Roseobacter denitrificans OCh 114: one gene and its partner. The protein of the gene in region 1 interacts with the protein of each later gene in a pairwise test. Links are inferred from orthologs where the notes say so. Each region holds a gene or a part of one and is shown in the gene's direction. Other genes may lie near its edges.

Region 1 (12,318 bases):
GGTCGATCAACCGCGTTTTTCTTCAACGATCATTTGCAGCTGGTCCATCGGCAGGAACCCACGCAACATCTCATCTTCGAGCACGAAAGTCGGTGTGCCGCTGATCTGCAGCCGCTGCGCGAGCGCGCGCGTTTCCATCAGTTCTTGGGTGACCTCGTCGGCATCCATACGCGCTTCGATCTGATCCGCGTTCAGGCCGAAGGTATCCGCAAGGCGCCTCAGGGCCGTGATGGTGATGTCGCCGTTGTAGGACATCAGGGCATCATGCATCTGTTTGTAAGCGTCGCGGCCTTCCTCCAGTTTGGTGGCAATGGCAAATCGGGACGCAATCAGGGACTGTTCTCCGAGGATCGGGAACTCCTTGACGACAAAGCGAATGTTGCCATCCGCAGCGAGCAGTTTTTCCACCTCGCCAAAGGCACGTTTGCAAAAGCCGCAACGATAATCCATGAACTCCACGAGGGTCACATCACCCTGCGGATTGCCGCCGACATAGGAAAACCCGTCGTTGAAAATCGCTTCGGCATTCTGGCGGACCAGATCGACATCAGCCTGCGCCTGCGCTGCGGCTTGCCGTTCTTCCAATGCGTTGACGGCCTCCATGATCACCTGCGGATTTTCCATCAGATAGGCGCGCACCTGTTCGCCGAACTGTGCGCGTTCTTCATCTGACATGGCATTCAGGTCGAGCGCCATCGCCGGAGCGGTTGCACTCATCAGGCTCAGGGTACAAGCCATCAGTAGTTTTTTCAGCATAGTCTATCTCCGTTTTGCGGCGCGTTCGGATGCAATCAACACATCTTGTGCCCGTTGCCAAGGGCCGGACCCTTCCGGCAACAGATCGACGGCCCGTTTGGCGTGAATGGCGGCGTCTTTCAGCCGCCCCGTCAAAGCGTAACGTTCGGCAGTCACCACCGACGCCATGCCCCGTTGACCGGATTTTGCATATGCGACCGACAGATCGCGCAGCATCGTCCCGTCTCTGAAGTCTATTGTGCGTGCCTTTTCAAGGACCTGTCGGGCCTTGCTGATGTTGTCTTCGACCAACAGCGCACGCCCGTAACCAGACAGGATCAGCGCATCATTGGGGGCCAGTTGCACTGCCCGCCCGTAGGCCGCGGCGGCGGCGGAAAAGTTGCGCGTCTCAAAAAGGATTTGCCCGCGCTGGTCGTGATAAAACGGATCGTTGGGCCGCAGCGCGATGGCCTTGTCAATCGCGGCAAGCGCCTGTTTCGTGCGCGATTGACGATGCTCTGCAATGGCTTCGCGCAGCAGTCGCACGTCTTGATAGGGGCTTTCGTTCAGCCGGCGCAGCGTCCATTTGGGCGCACGGGTATAGGCGCTGAGCTTTCCCTTGACCCGTTCAAACCAGTAGTCGGCGGCGGAGTTATCGACCGGCGCATCCCCATAGGCTGCGACATAGCCCTCGAGCGCGCGTATGCGATCCCGCGACAAGGGGTGCGAGCGGGTGTAGGGGTCTTGTCGCGTTTCGGCCAGCAGTTCCTGACCCCGGAAGAGTTGCAGAACCTGCGACATGCCCGCCGGGTTGATTCCCGCAGAGCGCATGAACCGCACGGCGGATTGATCGGCTGAGGCCTCTTCGGCGCGGGTATGGCGCAAAAAGCGATTAATGGCGGAGCTTTGGGTGCCCAGCAAGACGCCCGCACCAGCCTCGCCGCCACCCGCTGCTGCAGCAACAGCGGCAAGGGCTATGCCAAACCCGGCGGCCGTGCGCGCGCTGGCAAGGTTGTTCATCCGCCGGGTGAGGTGCCCATTGGCGATATGCGCCGCTTCATGCGCGATCACACCCTGCAGCATCGCGGCGTTGCTCATGCGGTTGATCAGCCCGTAGTGCAGGAAAATCGCGTCTGTGCTGATGACAAATGCGTTCAGCGAACTGTCATCGACAACCAGAATCTTGACGCGCGACGGGCTGAGGCCGGCAGCAGTCAGCACCGGGGCCGCGAGTTGTTTCAGCCCGTATTCAAGATCCGCATCGCGCAAAAGCCCCTGCGCTGACACTGTCTGTGCAAACAGACAAAAGATCAGCATCGGGATTGACGCCCGCCGGAATACGCGATGAAAGCACATGTCACCATAAGGAGCGGTTTTCATGCGGGTTTCAAGGCGTTCTTCAGTCGATCCCTTCATTGTGATGGACGTGATGGAGGCAGCGCATCGGGCAGAGGCGGCGGGACGCCACATAATTCACATGGAAGTGGGCCAGCCCGGCACCGGTGCGCCAAAGGCTGCGGTATCCGCATTGGCTGATGCGATGGGGCGGGAAGCGCTGGGGTATACGGTGGCGTTGGGCTTGCCCGCGCTGCGCGACCGTATCGCGCGTCTGTACGGGGAATGGTATGACGTGGATCTTGATCCGCGCCGGGTGATCATCACGCCGGGGTCTTCGGGTGGATTCATTCTGGCTTTTACCGCCCTGTTTGACACCGGCGACCGGGTTGGAATCGGCGCACCGGGATATCCCAGTTATCGCCAGATTTTGCGCGCACTGGACCTGTGCCCCGTTGATATCGCCACAGCGCCCGAAAACCGGTTTCAACCTGTGGCCAGTGACCTTGAGGGGCGCGACCTGGCGGGGCTCATGGTCGCCTCACCGGCAAACCCGACGGGAACGATGCTGGACAAGGCAGCGCTTGGCAGTCTGATCGACGCAGCCGCCGGTCAGGGTGCGTCTTTCATTTCCGACGAAATCTATCATGGCATCGAATATGAGGCCAAGGCGGTCACCGCGCTGCAGGTGACGGATGAGGCCTATGTGATCAATTCGTTTTCCAAGTATTTCTCCATGACAGGCTGGCGGGTGGGCTGGCTGGTTGTCCCGGAGGATCATGTGCGCGTTGTTGAGCGGATTGCGCAGAACATGTTCATCTGCGCGCCTCATGCCAGTCAGATTGCCGCCCTTGCCGCGATGGATGCCGAAGAGGAATTGCAAGCCAACATGGATGTGTACCGGGTTAACCGCAAACTGATGCTTGAAGGCTTGCCAGAGGCCGGGTTCACGAAGATCGCGCCGCCCGATGGAGCGTTTTATGTCTATGCGGATGTATCGGATATGACCGATGACAGCCGCGCCTTTGCGGCGGAAATCCTCGAACAGGCAGGTGTGGCCGTCACGCCCGGGCTTGATTTTGACCCGGTGCGCGGGCATCAGACGCTGCGGTTTTCCTATGCCCGCTCGACTGCGGATATTGCCGAAGGGCTCGCGCGGCTCAAGGCGTTCTTGCAGGCGCGCTGAGCCATTCCCTCAAGGCGCAAGGTGGTGTAGGGTCGGGCAAAACAAATCGGCCGAGCAGCCCATGATCCGATACGTGAGACTTTGCGCCCTTGTCCTGGGCGTATTGGCAGCACCGCTTACTGCGCAGGACCTGTCCGGCGTTGCGCGGGTGGATGTGGCCAACAGCCACATCAAACAGAACTGGTTCGGCCGGTTGGAAATGCATCTGGCCCTGTCGCAGGGCGTGCCATATCGCGTTTTTACCCTTGATCAACCCCCGCGTCTGGTCGTGGACTTCCGGGAAGTGGATTGGTCCGGCGTGTCGGCGCAGGCGCTGCTGGACACAAAGACCAGCATCAACGCGCTGCGTTTCGGCGTTTTTCAGCCCGGCTGGTCGCGGCTGGTGGCGGATCTGGCGCAGCCGATGCTGCCCGAAGAGGTCGCGATGACTGTAAAGGAGGGCACCGGTGCGGCAAACCTGACACTGGTGATGCAGCCTGCCGATCCCGATACCTTTGCCAGCACATCAGGTGTGCCGCAAAATTCCGTCTGGCCGGTGGAGCAGCCCAATGAGGCGCAAGCAACCGGCTCTGATGATCGCTTTGTCGTTGTGATTGATCCGGGTCACGGCGGTATTGATCCCGGCGCTGAGCGCGAAGGGCTGTCGGAAAAGACGCTGATGCTGGATGTGGCCTTTGAATTGCGCGCGGCCCTGATGCGCGCGGGCGATGTGGATGTGGTGCTGACCCGTGACCGGGATGTTTTCGTCTCGCTGCAAAACCGTGTGGCGCAAGCGCATCGCGCCGGCGCGGATGTCTTCCTGTCCCTTCATGCGGATGCGCTGAGCGAGGGCGGCGCGCAGGGTGCCACGGTCTACACCCTGTCGGAGGAGGCCAGCGATACCGCAACCGCCCATCTGGCGGTGCGCCACAACCGCGCGGACATCATCGCCGGTGCCGATCTGACCGGGTCGGATAACGCCGTGACGACCGTTCTGCTGGATCTGGCGCGCGTGGAAACGGAACCGCGATCAAAAGCGCTGGCGCATGTGCTGGTCGATACCATGGGGGCAGCGGGTGGTCCGATGAACACCAGACCCCTCCGGCAGGCAGGTTTTTCGGTGCTGAAATCCGCCGATATCCCGTCGGTTCTGGTCGAGGTCGGATTTCTTTCCAGCGCGCGCGATCTTGAAAACCTGCGCAACCCTGAGTGGCGCAGCAAGATGGTGGAGGCCATGGCGCGCGCCATTCTGCAGTGGCGGGTAGAAGACGCGGAGATGCGCGCGCTGATAAGGCAGTAGCGATCACGTGCTTATGACGTCGCGCTCTTTTGACCACGGCCAAAGAAACACATATACCATCCCTGTAGCGTCAACAAAGGTGCGTGCTTTTCGTGTTTCGGTTCATTCTGTCTTTTCTGGGTGGTATTTTTACGACCATAACCATGGGCTTGGGCATGGTTGTGCTGAGCATTGGTGCGGTTTTCTGGGTCTATGGCAAGGATTTGCCCAGCCACGAATCACTCGCGCAATACGCCCCGCCCACCATCAGCCGGATTTATTCAGGCCAGGGGCAGATCATTGATGAATTCGCCAAGGAGAGGCGGCTGTTTACCCCGGCCGAGGACATCCCCGATCTGGTCAAACAGGCTTTCATCTCGGCAGAGGACAAGAATTTTTACCAGCACGACGGTTATGATCTGCGCGGTATCGGGGCGGCAGCGATTGATGCGGTGAAATCGCGCGGACAGGATGTGCGCGGCGCCTCGACGATCACGCAGCAGGTGATGAAGAACTTCCTGCTCTCAGGTGACAGGCGTGCAGAACGCAAGATCAAGGAGATTATTCTGGCGTCCCGGCTGGAGGAAACGCTTGAGAAAGATCAGATCCTTGAGCTTTACCTGAACGAGATTTTTCTCGGCCAGAATTCTTACGGTGTCACCGCTGCGGCGCAGACATATTTCAACAAACCGCTGAGCGATCTGACGGCGCATGAGGCGGCGTTCCTCGCCTCCTTGCCCAAGGCGCCCAGCGATTATCACCCCGTGCGCCAGAGGGAGCGGCTGCAGGCGCGTCGTGATTTCGTGCTCAAGGAGATGATGGAAAACGGCTATATCTCGCAGGCCGAATATGAAACCGAAGTCGCCGCGCCCCTGCGGTCGGTTCAAAACGGAGACTTCGAAAGCTTCCGCGCCGAGTTGCCACCGCGTGATTACTTCACGGATGAGATTCGCAGACAGTTGAGCGAAGATTTTGGTGAGGGCGAGTTCTTTACCGGTGGGCTGAGCGTCCGCGCGACGATTGATCAGGATTTGCAACCGATCGCCGCCGAATCCCTGCGCCGCGCGTTGGAAGAATACGACCGCCGTCAGGGCATCTGGCGCGCACCGAAAACCCGGATAGACCCGGAACAGCTGGGCGATGAAACAGCATGGCGCACGGCCCTCGCGGCCGTTGAGATTGCGCGTGACATTGATCTGGACGGCCCGTGGTATCCGGCGGTGGTGTTATCCGTCGGCGAGACTTCGGCGCGCATTGGCATCGAAGGCGTTGTGGAGGACGAAGACGGGCATTTCATTCCCGCGCAAGACGTCACCTGGGCGCGCAAGAAGCGCCGCGATGGCTCCCTGAGTGGCAAGGCGCAGCGTGCCGGTGATCTGCTTGAGGTGGGCGATGTGGTCCATGTTCGCGCCATGACCTCGGATGAGGATGACAGTTTCATCCGCTGGACGCTGCGGCAGGTGCCCGAAGTGCAGGGCGGTTTTGTCGCCATGGACGTCAATTCAGGGCGCGTGATCTCGATGCAGGGCGGGTTTTCCTATCAGGACAGTGTGTTCAACCGCGCCACGCAGGCGCGCCGTCAACCGGGATCCAGTTTCAAACCCTTTGTCTATGCTTCCGCGCTCGACAGCGGCTATTCCCCGGCCACCATCGTCATTGACGCCCCGATCGAGATCAACACACCGCAAGGCCTGTGGCGTCCGCGCAATGCGTCGCGCGAATTTTATGGGCCAACTCCTTTGCGCACCGGCATCGAACGTTCCAGAAACCTGATGACCGTGCGACTGGCACAAGAGGTCGGCATGGATGTTGTGGCCGATTATGCCGAACGGTTTGGCGTTTATGACAACATGGGCACCTTTCTGGCCAATGCGCTGGGGTCCGAGGAAACCACGCTTTACCGGATGGTTGCCGCCTATGCGATGTTTGCCAACGGCGGCGAACGGGTGCAGCCGACGCTGGTGGACCGGGTTCAGGACCGCTACGGGCGCACGATTTACCGCCATGACGAACGCTATTGTTTCGATTGTGAACTGGCCAGCCTTGATCCCGGCCTTGGCCCACGGATCATCTCGAACCGGGAACGCGTGATGGACCCGATCACCGCCTATCAGCTGACCTCGATGATGAAAGGGGTTGTGGACCGCGGGACCGCTGCGCGCACGGTCAACCTTCCTGTGCCCACCGCCGGAAAAACCGGCACAACCAATGACGCCAAAGACGTCTGGTTCGTCGGGTTCACCAGCAACATCGTTGCGGGCTGCTACATCGGGTATGATCAACCACGCTCGCTGGGGCGCGGCGCGTCGGGGGGCGGCATGTGCGGCCCGGTGTTCCAGCGGTTCATGGAAGAAGCCACGCAAAAATATGGCGGCGGCCCGTTTGAGGTGCCAAGCGGCGGGCGGTTTATCAAGATCGACCGTTTTACCGGTGCGCGCCTGAGCGATGACGCCACCGGCGATGCGGTTGTGGCAGAGTATTTCCGCAGTGGCGAAGAGCCGTTGTTCGGCGTCATGTTCGACGGTGGCTTTGCCATGGGTCAGGATTTGCCGCTGGTTCAGGAAGCGCAGCCCGCACAACGCCAGCAGGTGACGACCTCGACCGGGGAAACGGTTGAGGTTGGCCCCAATGCCAATTTCGGCACGCTCAGTTCCGGCGGTCTATACTGAACACGGGTGTGTAATCGCCCCGGGTGCCTTGCCGCTGCTGTGGTGCTGGTCTATCAGGATGTAACACTTTTTTGCCGAGGCTGACATGCGCGCAGACGTCCAGAACACCATTGAAAAAATACAGAAATCGCTGGACCTTCTGGCCCAGCGGCTGGATGTGGAAACCGCCCCCTACAGGCTTGAGGAATTCAATGCGCGGGTGGAAGACCCGACCCTTTGGGATGATCCGGATGCGGCGCAGAAACTGATGCGGGAGCGTCAGATGCTGGTGGATGCCATGGCGACCCACGACAGCATTAAGCAGGAGATGGCCGACAACATCGAACTGATCGAACTTGGTGAGATGGAAGACGACGCAGATGTGGTCTCTGACGCTGAAAACGCATTGCGCGCTTTGGAAGAGACCGCGGCGAAGAAGGAACTCGAAGCGCTGCTGGACGGTGAAGCGGACAGCAACGACACCTTTCTGGAGGTCAACGCCGGAGCAGGGGGCACCGAAAGCTGTGACTGGGCGTCGATGCTGGCGCGCATGTATGTCCGCTGGGCGGAGAAGAAAGGCTACAAGGTCGAATTGCAGTCCATGAGCGACGGCGACGAGGCGGGGATCAAATCCGCGACCTACAAGATCACCGGGTTGAATGCCTATGGGTGGCTCAAATCGGAAAGCGGCGTGCACCGCCTCGTGCGTATCTCGCCTTTTGACAGTGCGGCCAAGCGGCATACGTCCTTCAGCTCGGTCTGGGTGTATCCGGTGGTGGATGACAATATCGACATCGAGGTGAATCCGGCAGACATCCGCATTGACACCTACCGCTCCTCAGGCGCGGGGGGGCAACACGTCAACACGACGGATTCCGCCGTTCGGATCACGCACCACCCGACGGGCATCGTGGTGACCAGTTCGGAAAAGTCCCAGCACCAGAACCGCGACATCGCGATGAAGGCGCTGAAGTCGCGCCTGTATCAACTGGAACTGGACCGGCGCAACGCGGCCATCAACGAAGCGCATGAAAACAAGGGTGATGCCGGATGGGGCAATCAGATCCGGTCCTACGTTTTGCAGCCCTATCAGATGGTCAAAGACCTGCGCACCAATTTTGAAACCTCCGACACCAAGGGCGTTCTGGATGGTGATCTGGACGGGTTCATGGCGGCAACCCTTGCATTGGATGCATCCGGCAAAACACGCGCCGAAGCGCAAAACGGCTGATCAATTCCATTTTGACATGCGACCGCAACTCGGGCACGTTTTAGTCGGTTGAGTACGAAGAGGAGACTTCCGTGGCGGCGATTGCAGAGGGAGAATTGAAACCGGGTGCGCCGGAGTTGCGCGATGCCAATTTCGACATGCTGCGTGCCGCTTTGAAAAAGGGCGCGTCCGATTTCCGGGCAAAACCGCTTTATGGAATTCTCTTTGCCGCGTTTTACGTGCTTGCAGGCTGGGTTATGGCGGTCATCACGGCTCAGACCGGGCATACGTTCTGGTTGGTGCTGGCGGCGATTGGCTTTCCGCTGCTGGGGCCTTTTGCGGCTGTCGGACTCTATGAGGTGTCGCGCAGGCTCGAAGCGGGTCTGCCTGTGCCCGCCGGAGAAATCTTTGGCGTGATCCTGAACCAGCGCCATCGGCAGTTGCCTTCCATGTGCACGATGATGGTGGTGATTTTCATGTTCTGGTTTTTTCTGGGTCACATGATCTTTGCCCTGTTTCTCGGGCTGTCCACAATGACCAACGTGTCGACGTCCTTTGAGGTCTTTCTGACCACAAATGGGTTGATGATGCTCGCATTCGGTACGGCAGTTGGCGCAGGTTTTGCGGTGTTGATTTTCTCGATTGCCGTGATCGGGTTGCCGTTGTTGCTGGACCGGGAAATCGATTTTGTCACCGCCATGATCACCAGCATTCAGGCGGTCCGATCCTCGCCCTTCGTTTTCATGGTCTGGGCCGCCTTTATTGCTGTTGTGGTGTTCGCCTCCATGCTGCCGGGCTTCTTTGGTCTTTTCATCACGCTGCCCTTGCTGGGGCACAGTTCATGGCATCTCTATCGCGAGATGATCGTAAGCCCCTGAAGATGTGTAAAACCTCGATCACCTAACGCTGCCTGAAATCAGGGAGCTGAACGTGTTAGGTGATACTTGCTGTGTCAGGTATTCTGTCAGCCGCTCTAAAGCGGCTCTTCGCGTCCCGTCTCAATCAGTTGCGCGCGCAAATCAGCCGCTTGCGGTAAACCAGCCTCTAGGGCGAAAACATAGGCGTGGGTGAGATAAAATCCGGCGGTATCGGGATCGTCCGCGCTGGCCGCCGCCTGCGCATAGAGGGTAACCAGACGATCCGTGTCGCCCTCCGCATGTGCGGCGAGCAGCTGTGCGTCAAGCGACATTACTCCGCTGCTTGCTTTTGCGCGCGGGCGTGTTCGATCTTGCCCGCGACCCAGGCATGAAACAGATGCGTTGGCCCATCCATGGCTGGCGAAAATCGCCCGCCGTCAAAGGATACCGCATGGCGTCCGCGCTGCATGCCCTCGACCACGAAGACGTCTTCTTCGAAAACTGTCTTCCACTGCGCGGCGTTCTGGATGCGCAAGGCTTCGCTGGTATCTGGTTGTGCATAAAACAGATACACATGTTCCAGCGTTTTCTCAGGCCCGACCGGTTGCAGGATGATGGCGAATGTATGATCGCGGTGAACCCCCAGTAGCACGTTGGGAAACCCGGTGATGTATTCCGCCGCCGTATCCCATTTGTCGCTCAACGCGTCGAAATCCGGAAAACTGTTTCCCGCCGCGTCCCTGATCTGGCGGTAGACCAGCGTGCCTTGTCCTGAAAACGCGTCATCCTCTTCGATGTGGTAGTGATCTTCCAGACGCGAATAGCTGTTGAGGCCGGGATGCACCCAGGGCAGATGGTAGCTTTCGCAATAGTTTTCGACGGCCAGCTTCCAGTTGCACTTTACCTCGAGGGTAAAGCGGCTCTCGCTGCCGCCGTGGTAGAGAGGTTTGTCAAATTCCTGCCAGCGGGCCATCATCTTTGCGTTCGCAACGTCGAAATCCGCCGCCGTGCCGGACAGGTTGATCCAGACAACGCCCATCCAGATATGGCTGCGCACCTCGATCAGCCCGAGCAGCGCGCGGTCGATGCCTTCATGCCTGTTCTGGCCCGGCCCGCCCACATGCGGTGTGCTGACAAGGTGTCCTTCGGTCGAATAGCACCAGCTGTGGTAGGGGCATCTGATGGCCCCTTCGATCCTGCGCGGCGCATCCACCAGGATCATCCCGCGATGACGGCAGATGTTCTGGAACACCCGCACCTTATCCTGACGGTCCCGGATCAGCAAAAGCGGCACGCCGAGAAAGTCGAGCGGCACCGCGTCACCGACCTGTGGCACATCAGCGGCCACCGCAAGCCCGGACCAGCCCGCGAAGAGCAACGCCTGCTTTTCTTCGTCAAATACGGCGGCATCCGTGTAATGCGCGTTTGGCAAACCATTGGCCTGCGCAATCGGGCGGCGAACGGAAGATAAATCCGTAGCACGACTTTCCATGTCAGAACTCCTGATGATCGTTGTTTGCATCAGAATACTGAAGGTCGATGTGTTGGCTGTCGCTGCAGCGACCTCGTTGGCTGCGGGGCGACATGCTCTATGGAGTTAGCGCATCGGGTCTTTGTGCTGCAACAGATTCTGGTGGAAAGGCACCAGTTCCTCAAGCGGACAAAATCCGGCACAGCGGGCGATCGGCATCACGCGTTCAAGATTATTCCCCAGATGTTCGTAGACGAGGCGCGTAACGCGGGTTGAGGCTGAATTCTCACGCGCGGTGCGCGTTGCATAGCCGACCCAGAAGTTGTTTTCAAAAGACGTGACACGGTTCAGAAAGTTTAGCGAAGCCGTCAGACCGTTGCGCCTCGATGTCACGATTGCGACACCGTCCTCCACCTTGAGCACGAAACCACGATATTCGCGCGCCTGCGGGGCCGGCGGGATGCCTTGCATCGCCATGGCGAGTTTGGGCTCATAGCCCTTGATATGCGTGTCGTTGCCCTGACGCAGAACATAGATCAGACCGCGCACGAACTGGTTGTCCTTCACGAAACTGCGGCGTGAGAACTGGTAAAATCCGCTGGGAAAATCGACTTCGGGGACCTGTTGCACTTTCTCGCCCATGAAGTCCTTGAGGAACCCGCTCATCACCGGTCCTGAACTGGGGCCAATCTGGTCGACAGGTTCCAGCAGGACGCGGGCATCTACGCCGAAAAAATCGCAAATGCGGGCGAGGACGTCTGGTCTGGGAAAGCTCTCGCCGCTGAGATAACGGTTGAACTGTGTTCGATTGATACCGAGTTGGCGCGCCAATGCGGAAACCGACGGGTATTCTTCGGCCAGATGACGCAGGTTTGCTCCGAACATATTGCGCAACTGGGCGGGGGATCGGGCAGCGGTGGGCATTGTCGTCCTTCGGTGTGGTTTACATGCTAATATTGCATCACTAATCGCTTTGCACGTAATAGTTGCTTTTGGCCACCCGAAACTGACGCTAATTTGCGTCATTGCCGTCTAGAATTGTGTCTAGTGTACTGCATGTGGACACAAAAACCAAGCGTGCGGTGGCACTTTTTTGGTGTCATCACGTCTTAACTTCTTGGTATGGTTGAAAAAAGACCACAAGAATTGGGATAGTTAATGTTAGGTGTAGTGCTGTGGAGCGACGCATCAGACCGCAAGGCAGTGATCTGGTGCGAAGATCAGGGTGACCTCGCATATGTGAAGCCGTCCGATGACGTCCTGCGCACGGGTGATTTCTTTGATGCCGGTGATCTGGTGCAGTTTGAAATGGAAGTGTCGCAATCCACCCGGGTGGCACACAATCCGCGCCTCGTCATTGAAAAGGTCGGGCCTGCCTTGCCCGATGTGCTGCGCGATGCAGCCCAGACCAAAACGCCGAGCGCGCGCAGAAGAGGGCAGGTGGTGAGTTTTTCACCGTGGACAGAACAGGCCAAGGTGGCCTGTTCATAAGGTATCGGGTTTCGACCCTATTCCCCGCGGGACAAGGCCGCGACCCCGGTGCGCGCGACCTCTGCCAAGCCCAGCGGGCGCATCAGATCAGCAAATGCATCAATTTTCTCGGGCGCACCGGTGATTT
Region 2 (12,034 bases), 1.5 Mb from region 1 along the record:
TTGCCTAAATTGCACCCCAACACCCCGCCGCAGTTTGCCAGAACATAAAGGGTAATCATGACACTTCGCCGCCTGAGCCTTTGCCTTGCCCTATTGCCCCTGCCGCTTTTGGCGCAGGACGGCGAGACACAAACCAAACAATACGAAGACGGTGGTGTCTATGAGGGGACATTCAAAGGCGGGGTGCAGCATGGCACGGGCACCTACAAACTGCCCAATGGTTATGAATACACCGGCCAGTGGGTTGATGGGGAAATCAAGGGCGAGGGTATTGCCCGTTTCCCGAACGGGTCGGTTTACGAAGGGCTTTTCGCGAAAGGAAAACCCGAAGGCTTTGGCCGGATCACCTTTGCCGATGGCGGCACCTATGAGGGCGAATGGCAAGGTGGCGCGATCATGGGGCGCGGCATCGCGCTTTATGCAAACGGCGTGCGCTATGAGGGCAGCTTTCGCAACGCCAAACATCACGGCAAGGGCACGATGCAAAGCCCCGGTGGATATGAGTATCAGGGCGACTGGGTGGATGGCGTCAAACAGGGCATGGGCACGATCACCTACCCGGATGGGGCCGTTTACGAGGGCAGCGTCGCCAATGGAAAGCGCGAAGGCGAAGGCACGCTGACCATGCCGGACGGGCTGATCTACGTGGGCCTGTGGCGCGATGGGCAGATCGACGGCACCGGCAAGCTGACGCAGGCCAATGGCGATGTCTACGAGGGGCAACTGGTGGCAGGGCGTCGCGAGGGCACCGGCAAGGTGACATACGCCAATGGCGATACCTATGAAGGCGAATTCGCCAATGATCTGCGCGAGGGCCAGGGGACCTTCATCGCGCAGGACGGCTATAAATATGTCGGGTCATGGGTTGCCGGCGAAATCGAAGGCGAAGGTCGCGTGACCTATCCTGACGGCTCGGTCTATGTGGGGTCGTTGTCCGCAGGACAGGCGGATGGTCAGGGGCTGATCACCTACCCCGATGGCTCCACCTATGAGGGCGAGTGGAAGGACGGGGTGATCGACGGCGTAGGCAAGGCGGTATATGCAAATGGCGTCGTCTATGAGGGCGGTTTCCGAAATGCCCGCAACCACGGGCAAGGCGTGATGACCTATGCGGATGGGTATCGCTATGAGGGCGAATGGCTGGACGGGCAACGCCATGGCCAAGGCACCGCCACCTATCCGGATGGGACCGTTTACACCGGCGGCTTTGCGGGTGGGCAGCGGGACGGGCAAGGCCGTATCGATATGCCTTCCGGTTTTTCCTATGTCGGGGCATGGGTCAGCGGCGAGATCGAAGGCATCGGTGTTGCGACCTACGCAAACGGCGATGTCTACGAAGGCATGTTCCGCGCCGGAAAACGGCAAGGGACCGGCACCATGCGCTATGCAACGGGCGAGGAAAACTCCGGCGAATGGGAAAACGGCATCCTGAAAGACGGCGGGTAGAACATCGCGGTCAGATGGCCTCGCCCGCGTCGAGGCGCGCCAACAGCGCATCCGCCTGCGCAATCACCGTCTCGCGTCTTTCGGCATCCATCCGGTCCCATGTACGATACATGTTGCCCATCCGCGCGTTATTGGAAAAACGCGCGCGGTGACGGTCCAGAAAATGCCAATAAAGCAGGTTGAACGGGCAGGCCGTGTCGCCGGTTTTCTGTGCCACTTTATAACTGCAGGATTTGCAGTAATCCGACATGCGATTGATATAGGCACCGCTGCTGACATAGGGTTTGGAGGCGATGATACCCCCGTCGGCAAACTGGCTCATACCGACAGTGTTGGGCGCTTCGACCCATTCGAATGCGTCCGCGTATACGGCCAGATACCATTCATGCATCTGCTGCGGGTCGACCCCGGCCAGCAAGCCGAAATTCCCGGTGATCATCAAGCGTTGGATGTGATGGGCATAGGCCTCTTCGCGGGTCTGGCCCACAGCTTTGGCCATGCAGTTCATGTCCGTTTTGCCGCCCCAATAGACATCCGGTAAATCGCGGCTCTGCCCCAGAACGTTGCGGCCTGTGTAATCGGGCCCTTCCAGAAAATAGATGCCGCGCACATATTCGCGCCATCCGATGATCTGCCGGATGAAGCCTTCCACCGCGTTGATGGGGGCATCGCCCTGTTCATAGGCACGCGCGGCGGCGGTGCAGACCTCAAGCGGGGTCAACAATCCGATGTTCAGCGAAGTTGAGATCAGACCGTGATACAAGAACCGGTTGTCGTTCAGCATCGCGTCCTGAAAATCGCCAAATTTAGGCAGGCCGTTTTCGATGAAATGATCCAACTGTTGCAGCGCTTCGGCGCGGGAAGTCGCAAACCAGAAGGGACGCAGCCTGCCAAAGTGATTTGAAAAGCGCGCCTCCACAAGGTCAAGAACCTCTTGCACGGTGTCATCCGGCTCGAACCGCAGTGGCCCGTCAAATGTAATCTCATCTGGTGCCGGTTTGCGGTTGTCGTGATCAAAATTCCACTTGCCGCCGCTGGGTTGATCGCCCTCCATCAGCAGACCCGTCTTGCGCCGCATCTCGCGATAGAAATACTCCATCCGCAACTGCTTGCGCCCGTCGGCCCAGTCTTCGAACTCCTGATGAGACGCAAGAAAACGATCATCCGGCAGCACCTCGACCCGCAACGGCGCCTCTTTGAGAAGCGTGATGAGACGCCACTCCCCCGGCTCTGTGGCCAATACGGTTTGCGCCCCGGTCTGCTCTGCCCGGCGCAACAGCTCACCAACAATGGACCCGGCGTTTTCGCTGTCATCCAGCTGCGCATAGGCAACGTTCCAACCCTCATTTCGAAGGTGTTGCGCGAATTTCCGCATGGCCGCAAAGATCAATGCGATCTTTTTCGGGTGGTGCTGCACATAGGAGGTTTCATCTGCGACCTCGGCCATCACAACAGTATCGTGCGACTTGTCGCCCGCCTGCAACGCGCTGAGGCTTTCGGACAGCTGGTCCCCCAGCACCAGAACGAGGCGGCTCACCACGCAACCTCCTTGCCTGCCCAGTCGAAAAACCGGCCCGTCTGCGCCGCAGACAAGCCATCGACGACGCGCAACAGGTTATGCGCCGCCTCGGACGCTGGCACCGACGGATGCCGGCCGAGGTATTTCTCGGTAAAGGCCGTCTGGACCGTGCCGGGATGCAGGGCCACACAAACGGACTGCGGATGCGTGCGTGCCAATTCGATGGACGCCGTGCGCACCACCTGATTGACCGCCGCCTTCGCGCTGCGATAGCTGATCCATCCGCCTATCTTGTTGTCACCGATGGAACCGACCCGCGCGGAGAGCACGGCAAAAACCGACGGGCGGTCGCGGGGCAGTAACCGCGCAGCATGGCTCAGCACCAGCGCAGGCCCGACCGCATTGAGTTCAAATTGATCCAGCATCGCCTGCGCAGTGACGTTCCGGATCGACTTCTCCGGGACTGCGCCATTTATTTCCAAGGCCCCTGTTGCCACGATGATCAGATCAAACGGCGCGCTGAGCGAGGCCAGATGCTGCGCGACTGAAGCGTCATCCGTTATATCAAAACCATCACCGCTGCGCGACAGCCCCGTAACCACGTCGCCGCGCGCTTTGCAGGCGGCTGTGAGCGCCGCACCGATCCCGCCGGACGCCCCAAGTATCAAAACATTTTTCATTCTCAGCGACCTAGAAGGCGCAAGCGCGCCTTCAACCCCGGCGCAGGCAAACAGGACAAAGCCTCTTTCCATTTTGCCAAGCTGCTGTATAAATCCGACCCATGGTACAGTCAGAACATATTATCGCGACCGCACGCACCCTGCGCGCCACGGCTGCCCTACTGCTGCTAATCCGCCTCTGAGCGTGCCCTTCGGCGCGCCCGCTCAGAGGGATGTGTTGCGCGCCACGGATTGAAGCACAGAACGAAAGATACACCATGACAGATACGACGAAACAGGATCACGTATTGATCTTTGACACGACATTGCGCGACGGCGAACAAAGCCCGGGTGCGACCATGACCCATTCGGAAAAGCTTGAGATCGCCGGGCTGCTGGATGAAATGGGTGTCGATATCATCGAAGCAGGCTTTCCCATTGCGTCAGAGGGCGATTTCGCCGCTGTCTCTGAAATAGCGCGCAACGCCAAGACATCGGTGATTTGTGGTCTGGCGCGCGCCCAGATCGGGGACATCGACAGATGTTGGGAGGCCGTGAAACACGCCAAACGCCCGCGCATCCACACCTTTATCGGGACGTCCCCCCTGCACCGCGCCATTCCGAACCTCGATATGGACCAGATGGCCGAACGGATCGAACAGACCGTGACCCACGCGCGCAACCTGTGCGACAATGTGCAGTGGTCGCCCATGGATGCCACCCGCACCGAAGAGGATTACCTCTGCCGGGTGGTGGAAATTGCCATCAAATGCGGGGCCACCACGATCAATATCCCCGACACCGTCGGCTATACGGCGCCGCGCGAATCCGCAGCGCTCATCTCGATGCTGCTTGAACGAGTGCCGGGCGCAGATGAGATCACCTTTGCCACCCACTGCCACAATGATCTGGGCATGGCCACGGCCAACAGCCTTGCCGCCGTCGAAGCGGGCGCGCGCCAGATCGAATGCACGATCAACGGCCTTGGCGAACGTGCAGGGAATACAGCGCTGGAAGAGGTCGTGATGGCCCTGAAAGTGCGCAATGACATCATGCCGTTTCACACCGGCATCGACGCCACCAAGATCATGAATATCTCGCGCCGTGTCGCTGCTGTGTCCGGCTTCCCGGTGCAGTTCAACAAGGCGATCGTCGGCAAGAACGCCTTTGCGCATGAATCCGGCATCCATCAGGACGGCATGCTCAAGAACGCGGAAACCTTTGAGATCATGCGCCCCGAGGATGTTGGCCTGACCGAAACCAATATCGTGATGGGCAAACATTCAGGGCGCGCAGCGTTGCGCTCCAAGCTGGAGAACCTCGGTTTTGAATTGGGCGACAACCAGCTCAAGGACGTCTTTGTGCGTTTCAAGGCGTTGGCGGACCGCAAGAAAGAGATCTATGACGACGATCTGATCGCCTTGATGCGCACGGCGACGGACCCTGAAAACGACCGGATCAAACTGGTGTCGCTGCGCGTCGTCTGCGGCACCCACGGCCCTCAGCAAGCTGACCTTGTGCTGAACATCGACGGTGTAGAGAAATCCACCACACAAACCGGGGACGGCCCGGTTGATGCGTCCTTCAATGCAATCAAGGCACTGGTTTCGCATTCGGCACGCCTTCAGCTTTATCAGGTGCATGCAGTGACCGAAGGCACGGATGCGCAGGCAACCGTTTCGGTGCGGATGGAGGAAGAGGGCCGTATCGTCACGGGGCAGTCGGCAGACACGGACACGGTGGTAGCCTCGGCGCGCGCCTATATCCACGCCTTGAACCGCCTGCTGGTGCGGCGCGAAAAGGCAGGCAAGGACGCGCGCGAAATCAGCTATAAGGACGTGGGCTGACACCTTGGGCGGAATAGCGCGCGAGGTGCGATAAAATACAGATACCGCCGATTTTCCGGCGGTAACTTCTATTTTTATCTGCTAGGCTTTATTGAACGCGTAAAACAATACCTCCAAACAGGACACTCAAACATGCGCCCTCTCCTTGCCGCTTTGATCGCAGCACTCCTCATTCCCGCCGCAGCCCATGCTCAAACGCTTGAGCGAATTAAACAAAACGGACAGTTGGTGATCGGCTTTCGCACCGACGCAGCCCCCCTTTCGTATTTGGGCGAAAACGAACCCAAAGGGTACACGCCCACAGTCTGCTATGCACTGGCTTCAAAAATTGCTGCCGAAGTCGAAGTTCCCGATCTGGAAATCATCTTTCGGTCAGTGACTGCAGAGGACCGTTTTGAACAAGTCGCAAATGGCAATATCGACCTTCTGTGTGGTGCTGCCACAATTACGCTTGAACGCCGCGAATTGGTGGACTTTTCCGTACCCATTTATGTTGACGGAACCGTCGTTGTGCTCAAAAAAGGCGGGCCTGATTCGCTGGAGGGACTGGCAGGCATGAAGGTGGGCGTCCGCGCTGCGACGACCACGCTGGAAGCATTGCAAAACTCACTTGCGGCGGCGGATATCGCGGCGGAAGTCGTGATCTTCGATGATCACCCAACAGGTATGGCCGCGCTGGAGCAGGACGAGATCGCTGCGTATTTCGCGGATCAGTCCATCTTGATGAACATGGTCATGCAAAGCGAAGTGGCCAATGAATTAAAGGTTTTTGATCAACTGTTGACGGTGGAAAAGCAGGGGCTTGCCATGGCGCGCGGTGACACGGAGTTTCGCCTGGTTGTCGATCGCGGGCTGAGCGAGCTGTTTACCGAAGGTACGATGGAGCAGGCATTCGCACGCGCCCTGCCCAATGTGAAACCGGGTTTGGGCCTTCAAGCGATGTATCTTTTGTCGCCAACCCTGCCCTGATCGGTGGAAGTTACGACATTTTATCAGCGGCATTCATCATTTTTTTCAAAAAGCAAGATGATGCCTAGAACATCGTTAACGCCCCTTTCACCATATCGCAGCTAAGCATATAACACAGGTCAACTGAGCCGATGGGCTCGGATAAATCAGATTCGGGCAAGGTTATAAGCTTCATGGCTCTATTCGATAGTTTTCGTGGTCTTTTTTCGTCAGATATGGCGATTGACCTCGGCACGGCAAACACGTTGGTTTACGTCAAAGGCCGTGGCATAATCTTGTCAGAGCCCTCGGTGGTCGCCTATCACGTCAAGGATGGCGTGAAAAAAGTCCTTGCTGTTGGCGAAGATGCCAAATTGATGCTGGGACGTACCCCCGGCAGCATCGAGGCAATTCGCCCCATGCGCGAAGGTGTGATCGCCGATTTCGATACGGCCGAGGAAATGATCAAACATTTCATCCGCAAGGTGCACAAGCGGTCCACCTTCTCGAAACCCAAGATTATCGTCTGCGTGCCCCATGGTGCAACGCCCGTTGAAAAACGCGCTATCCGCCAGTCCGTTCTGAGTGCGGGTGCGCGCCGCGCAGGGCTGATTGCGGAACCCATCGCCGCGGCCATTGGCGCCGGCATGCCGATCACGGACCCCACTGGCAACATGGTCGTGGACATCGGTGGCGGTACGACCGAGGTCGCAGTCCTGTCTTTGGGTGATATCGTCTACGCCCGTTCGGTGCGCGTTGGCGGGGACCGGATGGACGAAGCGATCATCAGTTATCTGCGCCGTCAACAAAATCTGCTGGTCGGTGAAACCACGGCCGAACGGATCAAGACATCCATCGGCACGGCGCGAATGCCTGATGACGGGCGTGGGACGTCAATGCAGATCAGGGGCCGTGACCTGTTGAATGGCGTCCCGAAAGAAATCGAAGTAACACAGGCGCAGATTGCCGAGGCGCTGGCCGAACCCGTCCAGCAAATCTGCGAAGCGGTCATGACAGCGCTTGAGACAACGCCCCCCGACCTCGCTGCGGATATCGTGGATCGTGGCGTGATGCTGACGGGCGGTGGCGCATTGCTGGGGGATCTTGACCTCGCCCTGCGCGAACAAACCGGCCTTGCCGTATCAATTGCGGACGAGTCACTGAATTGCGTGGCTTTGGGCACCGGTAAGGCCCTAGAATACGAAAAACAGCTGCGTCACGCCATCGACTACGACAGTTGATCGCAACGCATTAACCGCACCCCGTCAGAGGCAGGCATGCCCTGCTCCACTAGGGGGCAGGAGACCGAGGCCGGATGGCAAAGGACAGGTCAAACGCAAACGACTTTACCGGCCCGCTGCGCCGGTTATTGATCAGCATCCTGATCCTGTGTCTTCTCGGGACATTCCTGTTGTGGCGGATCGACAGCCCTCGGGTTGAGCGTTTTCGCGCGCAGGTGACGGACACATTCGTGCCAAATCTCACTTGGGCAATGGCGCCGGTCACTGCCACAATCAACCTGTTTCAGGACTTTCAAAGCTATCAGCGGCTGGCGCAGCAAAACCGCGAATTGCGCTCTGAACTGCGCCGCATGCAAGCGTGGAAGGAGGCCGCCCTTCAGTTGGAACAGGAAAATGCGCGGCTTCTCGATCTCAACAACGTGCGTCTGGACCCGCGCCTGACCTATATCACGGGCGTGGTTCTGGCGGACAGCGGCTCGCCCTTCCGGCAATCCGTGCTGATCAATGTCGGCAGCCGGGATGGTCTGGTGGATGGCTGGGCGACGATGGATGGCATCGGCCTTGTCGGTCGGATTTCCGGCGTGGCGGACAAAACTGCCCGTGTGATCCTGCTCACGGATGCCTCAAGCCGCATCCCCGCCATCATCCAGCCCTCGGGCCAGCGCGTGATCGTATCCGGTGACAACTCCGCCGCGCCCTTCATCGACTTTCTCGAAGACAGCGACCTTGTAAAACCCGGCCACAGGGTCATCAGTTCCGGTGACGGTGGCGTCTTTCCGGCCGGGCTTCTGATCGGTCAGGTGGCAGCCGACCCGACCGGCAAATTGCGTGTCATCATGGCGGCTGACTATCAGCGCCTCGAATTCCTGCGCGTACTGCGCCATCACGGCACAACAACGGTCTCTGACAGCGCGCAGATCATCGGCCCGCAACTGCCTGTTGCGGAGGCCACACAATGAGCGAGCAAACCAACACGCGCGTCTGGGGTATGCGGCTGATGTTCGGCCTCATTGTTTGTGTCATCTTGTTTTTCCATCTCCTGCCGCTGGAAACCACGCCACGACAATGGGTCGGGCCGGACCTGATTTTGGCATTCGCCTTTGCCTGGTCTCTGCGGCGACCGGAATACGTGCCGAGCATCGCGCTGGCGGGGCTGTTCCTTCTTGCTGATCTGCTGCTTTTACGACCCCCGGGGTTGTGGGCGCTGTTTGCTCTGCTGGCCTGCGAAAGCCTCAAGTCCCGGGCCATTGGCCTGCGCGATGGCAGTTTTGTCAACGAATGGTTAAGCGTCTGCATCATGATGGCCACCGTGGCGCTTGCGTATCGCGCCGCACTGATGGTCACATTTGTCGATCCGCCAGCCTTTACCTTGTCAGTCTTCGAACTGGTCATGACCATGCTGTTCTACCCGGTCGTGGTCGGATTGACTCACAGCGTGCTCGGTGTGCAAAAAACGGCACCGGGTGAACTTGATGCGCGGGGGCGGCGCGGGTGATGAGCAAAGGGCATAGACCGGGGGGGCTGCTGTGAAACGGACACGGGCAGAAACGGATTTCAGCCATCGGCACCTGTCACGACGCGCCGCACTTCTTGGCGGGGCGCAATTGCTGTTCATTGGCGGGTTGGCCGCGCGCATGCGGTACCTGCAGGTCGAACAGGCCGATGAATTCCGACTGCTGGCCGAAGAAAACCGCATAAACGTGCGCCTGATCCCACCGTCGCGCGGGGAGGTTTTTGACAGGAACGGGGTTCGGCTCGCACAAAACGCGCCCTCTTATCGCATTGTGATCATCAAGGAAGACGCCGGCGATGTGGATGCCTCTCTGAAACAGCTGTCCAGGATCATTGCGCTTGACGACAATGCGATTGCCCGCGTCAAGGAGGAGATGCGCAGGTCAGCCCCGTTTCTGCCCGTCACCGTCGCGTCGGACGTCACTTGGGATGAAATCAGCCGTGTTTCGGTGAATGCGCCCGCCTTGCCGGGCATCACACCCGAGGTGGGGCTCAGCCGTGTCTATCCGCAAGGCTCTGACTTTGCGCATGTTTTGGGGTATGTGGGCCCGGTGTCGGATTATGACCTTTCAAAGATCACTGACCCGGAACCGGTCCTGATGATACCCCGGTTTCAGATCGGGAAGGTGGGCGTGGAAACCAAGCTCGAACCGCTTTTGCGCGGGAAAGCCGGGGCCAAACGGGTCGAGGTCAACGCCACGGGACGCGTGATGCGTGAACTCGACCGTCAGGAGGGCACTGCCGGATCGGATGTCCAGCTTACCGTTGATGCGGCCTTGCAGGGGTATGTGCAGGCGCGTCTGACCGGCGAAAGTGCGAGCGCGGTGATCATCGACTGTGACAACGGCGATCTTGTCGCCTGCGCCTCGGCCCCGACATTTGATCCCAATTTGTTTGTGCGCGGCATCTCGCAAAAAGACTACGGGGCGCTGACCAGCAACAAGTACCGCCCGCTGGCCAGCAAGACCGTTCAGGGGCTGTACCCGCCGGGGTCCACCTTCAAGATGATCACCGCCATGGCCGCCCTTGAGGCCGGGCTGATCGGGCCGGATGAAACTGCCTATTGCCCCGGCCACCTCGAAGTGTCCGGTCGCCGGTTTCACTGCTGGAAACGCGCAGGCCACGGGTGGGTGGATTTGCAGGATTCGCTCAAGAAATCCTGCGATGTCTATTACTATGATCTGGCCATCAAGGTCGGTATTGAAAAGATTACCGCAATGGCCAATCGTTTTGGCCTTGGCGTGAAACACGATGTGCCCATGTCAGCCGTCGCCTCCGGCCTGATGCCGACGATGGAATGGAAACAGATCAATCAAGGCCAATCCTGGCGGGTCGGTGACACGGTCAATGCCTCCATCGGGCAAGGGTTTTTGCTGGCCTCTCCCCTGCAGCTTGCGGTCATGACCGCGCGACTTGCCACCGGGCGCGCGGTATCCCCGCGGCTGATCAAATCAATCGACGGTGTTGAACAACCCGATCGCGGTGGCGAAAACATGGGTATGAATGAGAACAACCTGCGCAAGATGCGCAGGGCCATGTTTGCCGTCGTCAATGACCGGCGGGGCACTGCCTATGGGTCACGCGTGATCGAAGAAGAGATGCGCATGGCCGGTAAAACCGGCACAAGTCAGGTGCGCAACATCACCGCCGCAGAACGCCGCGCAGGTGTCATCCGCAACGAGGATCTGCCGTGGGAACGCCGCGATCATGCCTTGTTTGTGAATTTCGCACCATATGACCGCCCAAAATACGCCGTGGCCGTTATCGTCGAACACGGCGGCGGCGGGTCGAAAGCCGCCGCCCCGATTGCCCGCGATATCACCCTGCAGGCGCTTTATGGCGGCACACCACCGCTTGAGGCATACCCGGCCAAGGACCGCGAACGCATCGGCACGCTGCAAAAAGAATTGCAAAAGATGCAGCCACAGGCCGCTATCAGCGGGCGGGATCAGGCATGAGTTATCTCGAGCATAACGTCAAATCCACGCCCGTGGGCTTGCGCAAGATCCTGCACCTCAACTGGCCCGTTGCGATCCTGCTGGCCGCAGTTGCGGGCGTCGGTTTCCTGATGCTCTACTCGGTTGCGGGCGGGTCATTCTCCCCCTGGGCCGAGCCGCAGATGAAGCGGTTCGTCGTCGGTTTCGCCCTGATGCTGATTGTGGCCATGGTTCCCATCTGGTTCTGGCGCAGCCTGTCCGGCCTTGCCTATCTCGGCACGCTTGTCTTGCTGGTTGCGGTTGAATTGTTCGGCACCGTCGGCATGGGGGCGCAACGATGGATCGACCTTGGTTTCATGCGATTGCAGCCCTCGGAACTGATGAAAATCACATTGGTGATGCTGCTGGCGGCCTATTATGACTGGCTGCCAGCCAAGAAAACATCGCGTCCCTTATGGGTGATCCTACCGGTTATCATCATCATAATCCCCGTTCTTCTGGTACTGCGTCAACCGGATCTGGGCACGTCAATTCTGCTGCTGGCCGCCGGGGGCGGTTTGATGTTTCTGGCGGGGGTGCACTGGGCCTATTTTGCCGCTGTTGCAGCCAGCGGTGTGGCGCTGGTCACTGCGGTGTTCAAATCCCGCGGCACACCTTGGCAGCTTATTGAAAACTATCAGTTCCGCCGGATAGACACTTTTCTGGACCCCAGCACCGATCCTCTGGGCGCCGGGTATCACATCACGCAATCAAAGATCGCGCTTGGCTCTGGTGGATGGACCGGGCGCGGTTTCATGCAGGGCACGCAAAGCCGTCTGAACTTTTTGCCCGAAAAACACACGGACTTTATCTTTACTACGCTGGCAGAGGAATTCGGCTTCATTGGCGCGATTTCATTGCTTGCGCTTTATACGCTGATCATTGT

What was found.
Region 2: the proteins of RD1_RS12965 (region 1) and mrdA interact in binary tests that used the Escherichia coli proteins (3 or more experiments, as listed by UniProt). The link is inferred for Roseobacter denitrificans OCh 114 from one-to-one orthologs.

The regions. Positions count from the first base shown.
Region 1 is NC_008209.1:2,683,471-2,695,788, reverse strand. What follows is about bases 4,229-7,405. They hold RD1_RS12965 (penicillin-binding protein 1A), read left to right. Parts: upstream 4,229-4,627; coding sequence 4,628-7,183; downstream 7,184-7,405. Other genes in these bases: prfB (peptide chain release factor 2), read left to right, coding at 7,269-7,405; RD1_RS12970 (N-acetylmuramoyl-L-alanine amidase), read left to right, coding at 4,229-4,535. Outside these bases: RD1_RS12985 (DsbA family protein), read right to left, coding at 7-756; RD1_RS12980 (M48 family metalloprotease), read right to left, coding at 760-2,115; RD1_RS12975 (pyridoxal phosphate-dependent aminotransferase), read left to right, coding at 2,114-3,256; more of RD1_RS12970, read left to right, coding at 3,318-4,228; more of prfB, read left to right, coding at 7,406-8,393; RD1_RS12955 (DUF2189 domain-containing protein), read left to right, coding at 8,465-9,250; RD1_RS12950 (hypothetical protein), read right to left, coding at 9,346-9,561; RD1_RS12945 (aromatic ring-hydroxylating oxygenase subunit alpha), read right to left, coding at 9,561-10,721; RD1_RS12940 (helix-turn-helix domain-containing protein), read right to left, coding at 10,827-11,624; RD1_RS12935 (hypothetical protein), read left to right, coding at 11,859-12,191; ilvN (acetolactate synthase small subunit), read right to left, coding at 12,209-12,318. UniProt on the Escherichia coli protein: Cell wall formation. Synthesis of cross-linked peptidoglycan from the lipid intermediates.
Region 2 is NC_008209.1:1,168,415-1,180,448, reverse strand. What follows is about bases 8,766-11,658. They hold mrdA (penicillin-binding protein 2), read left to right. Parts: upstream 8,766-9,186; coding sequence 9,187-11,130; downstream 11,131-11,658. Other genes in these bases: rodA (rod shape-determining protein RodA), read left to right, coding at 11,127-11,658; RD1_RS05565 (hypothetical protein), read left to right, coding at 8,766-9,155. Also shown: RD1_RS05600 (MORN repeat-containing protein), read left to right, coding at 58-1,446; RD1_RS05595 (cryptochrome/photolyase family protein), read right to left, coding at 1,457-2,986; RD1_RS05590 (SDR family NAD(P)-dependent oxidoreductase), read right to left, coding at 2,980-3,645; RD1_RS05585 (2-isopropylmalate synthase), read left to right, coding at 3,903-5,471; RD1_RS05580 (amino acid ABC transporter substrate-binding protein), read left to right, coding at 5,604-6,440; RD1_RS05575 (rod shape-determining protein), read left to right, coding at 6,614-7,660; rod shape-determining protein MreC, read left to right, coding at 7,735-8,619; more of RD1_RS05565, read left to right, coding at 8,616-8,765; more of rodA, read left to right, coding at 11,659-12,034. UniProt on the Escherichia coli protein: Catalyzes cross-linking of the peptidoglycan cell wall. Responsible for the determination of the rod shape of the cell. Is probably required for lateral peptidoglycan synthesis and maintenance of the correct diameter during lateral and centripetal growth.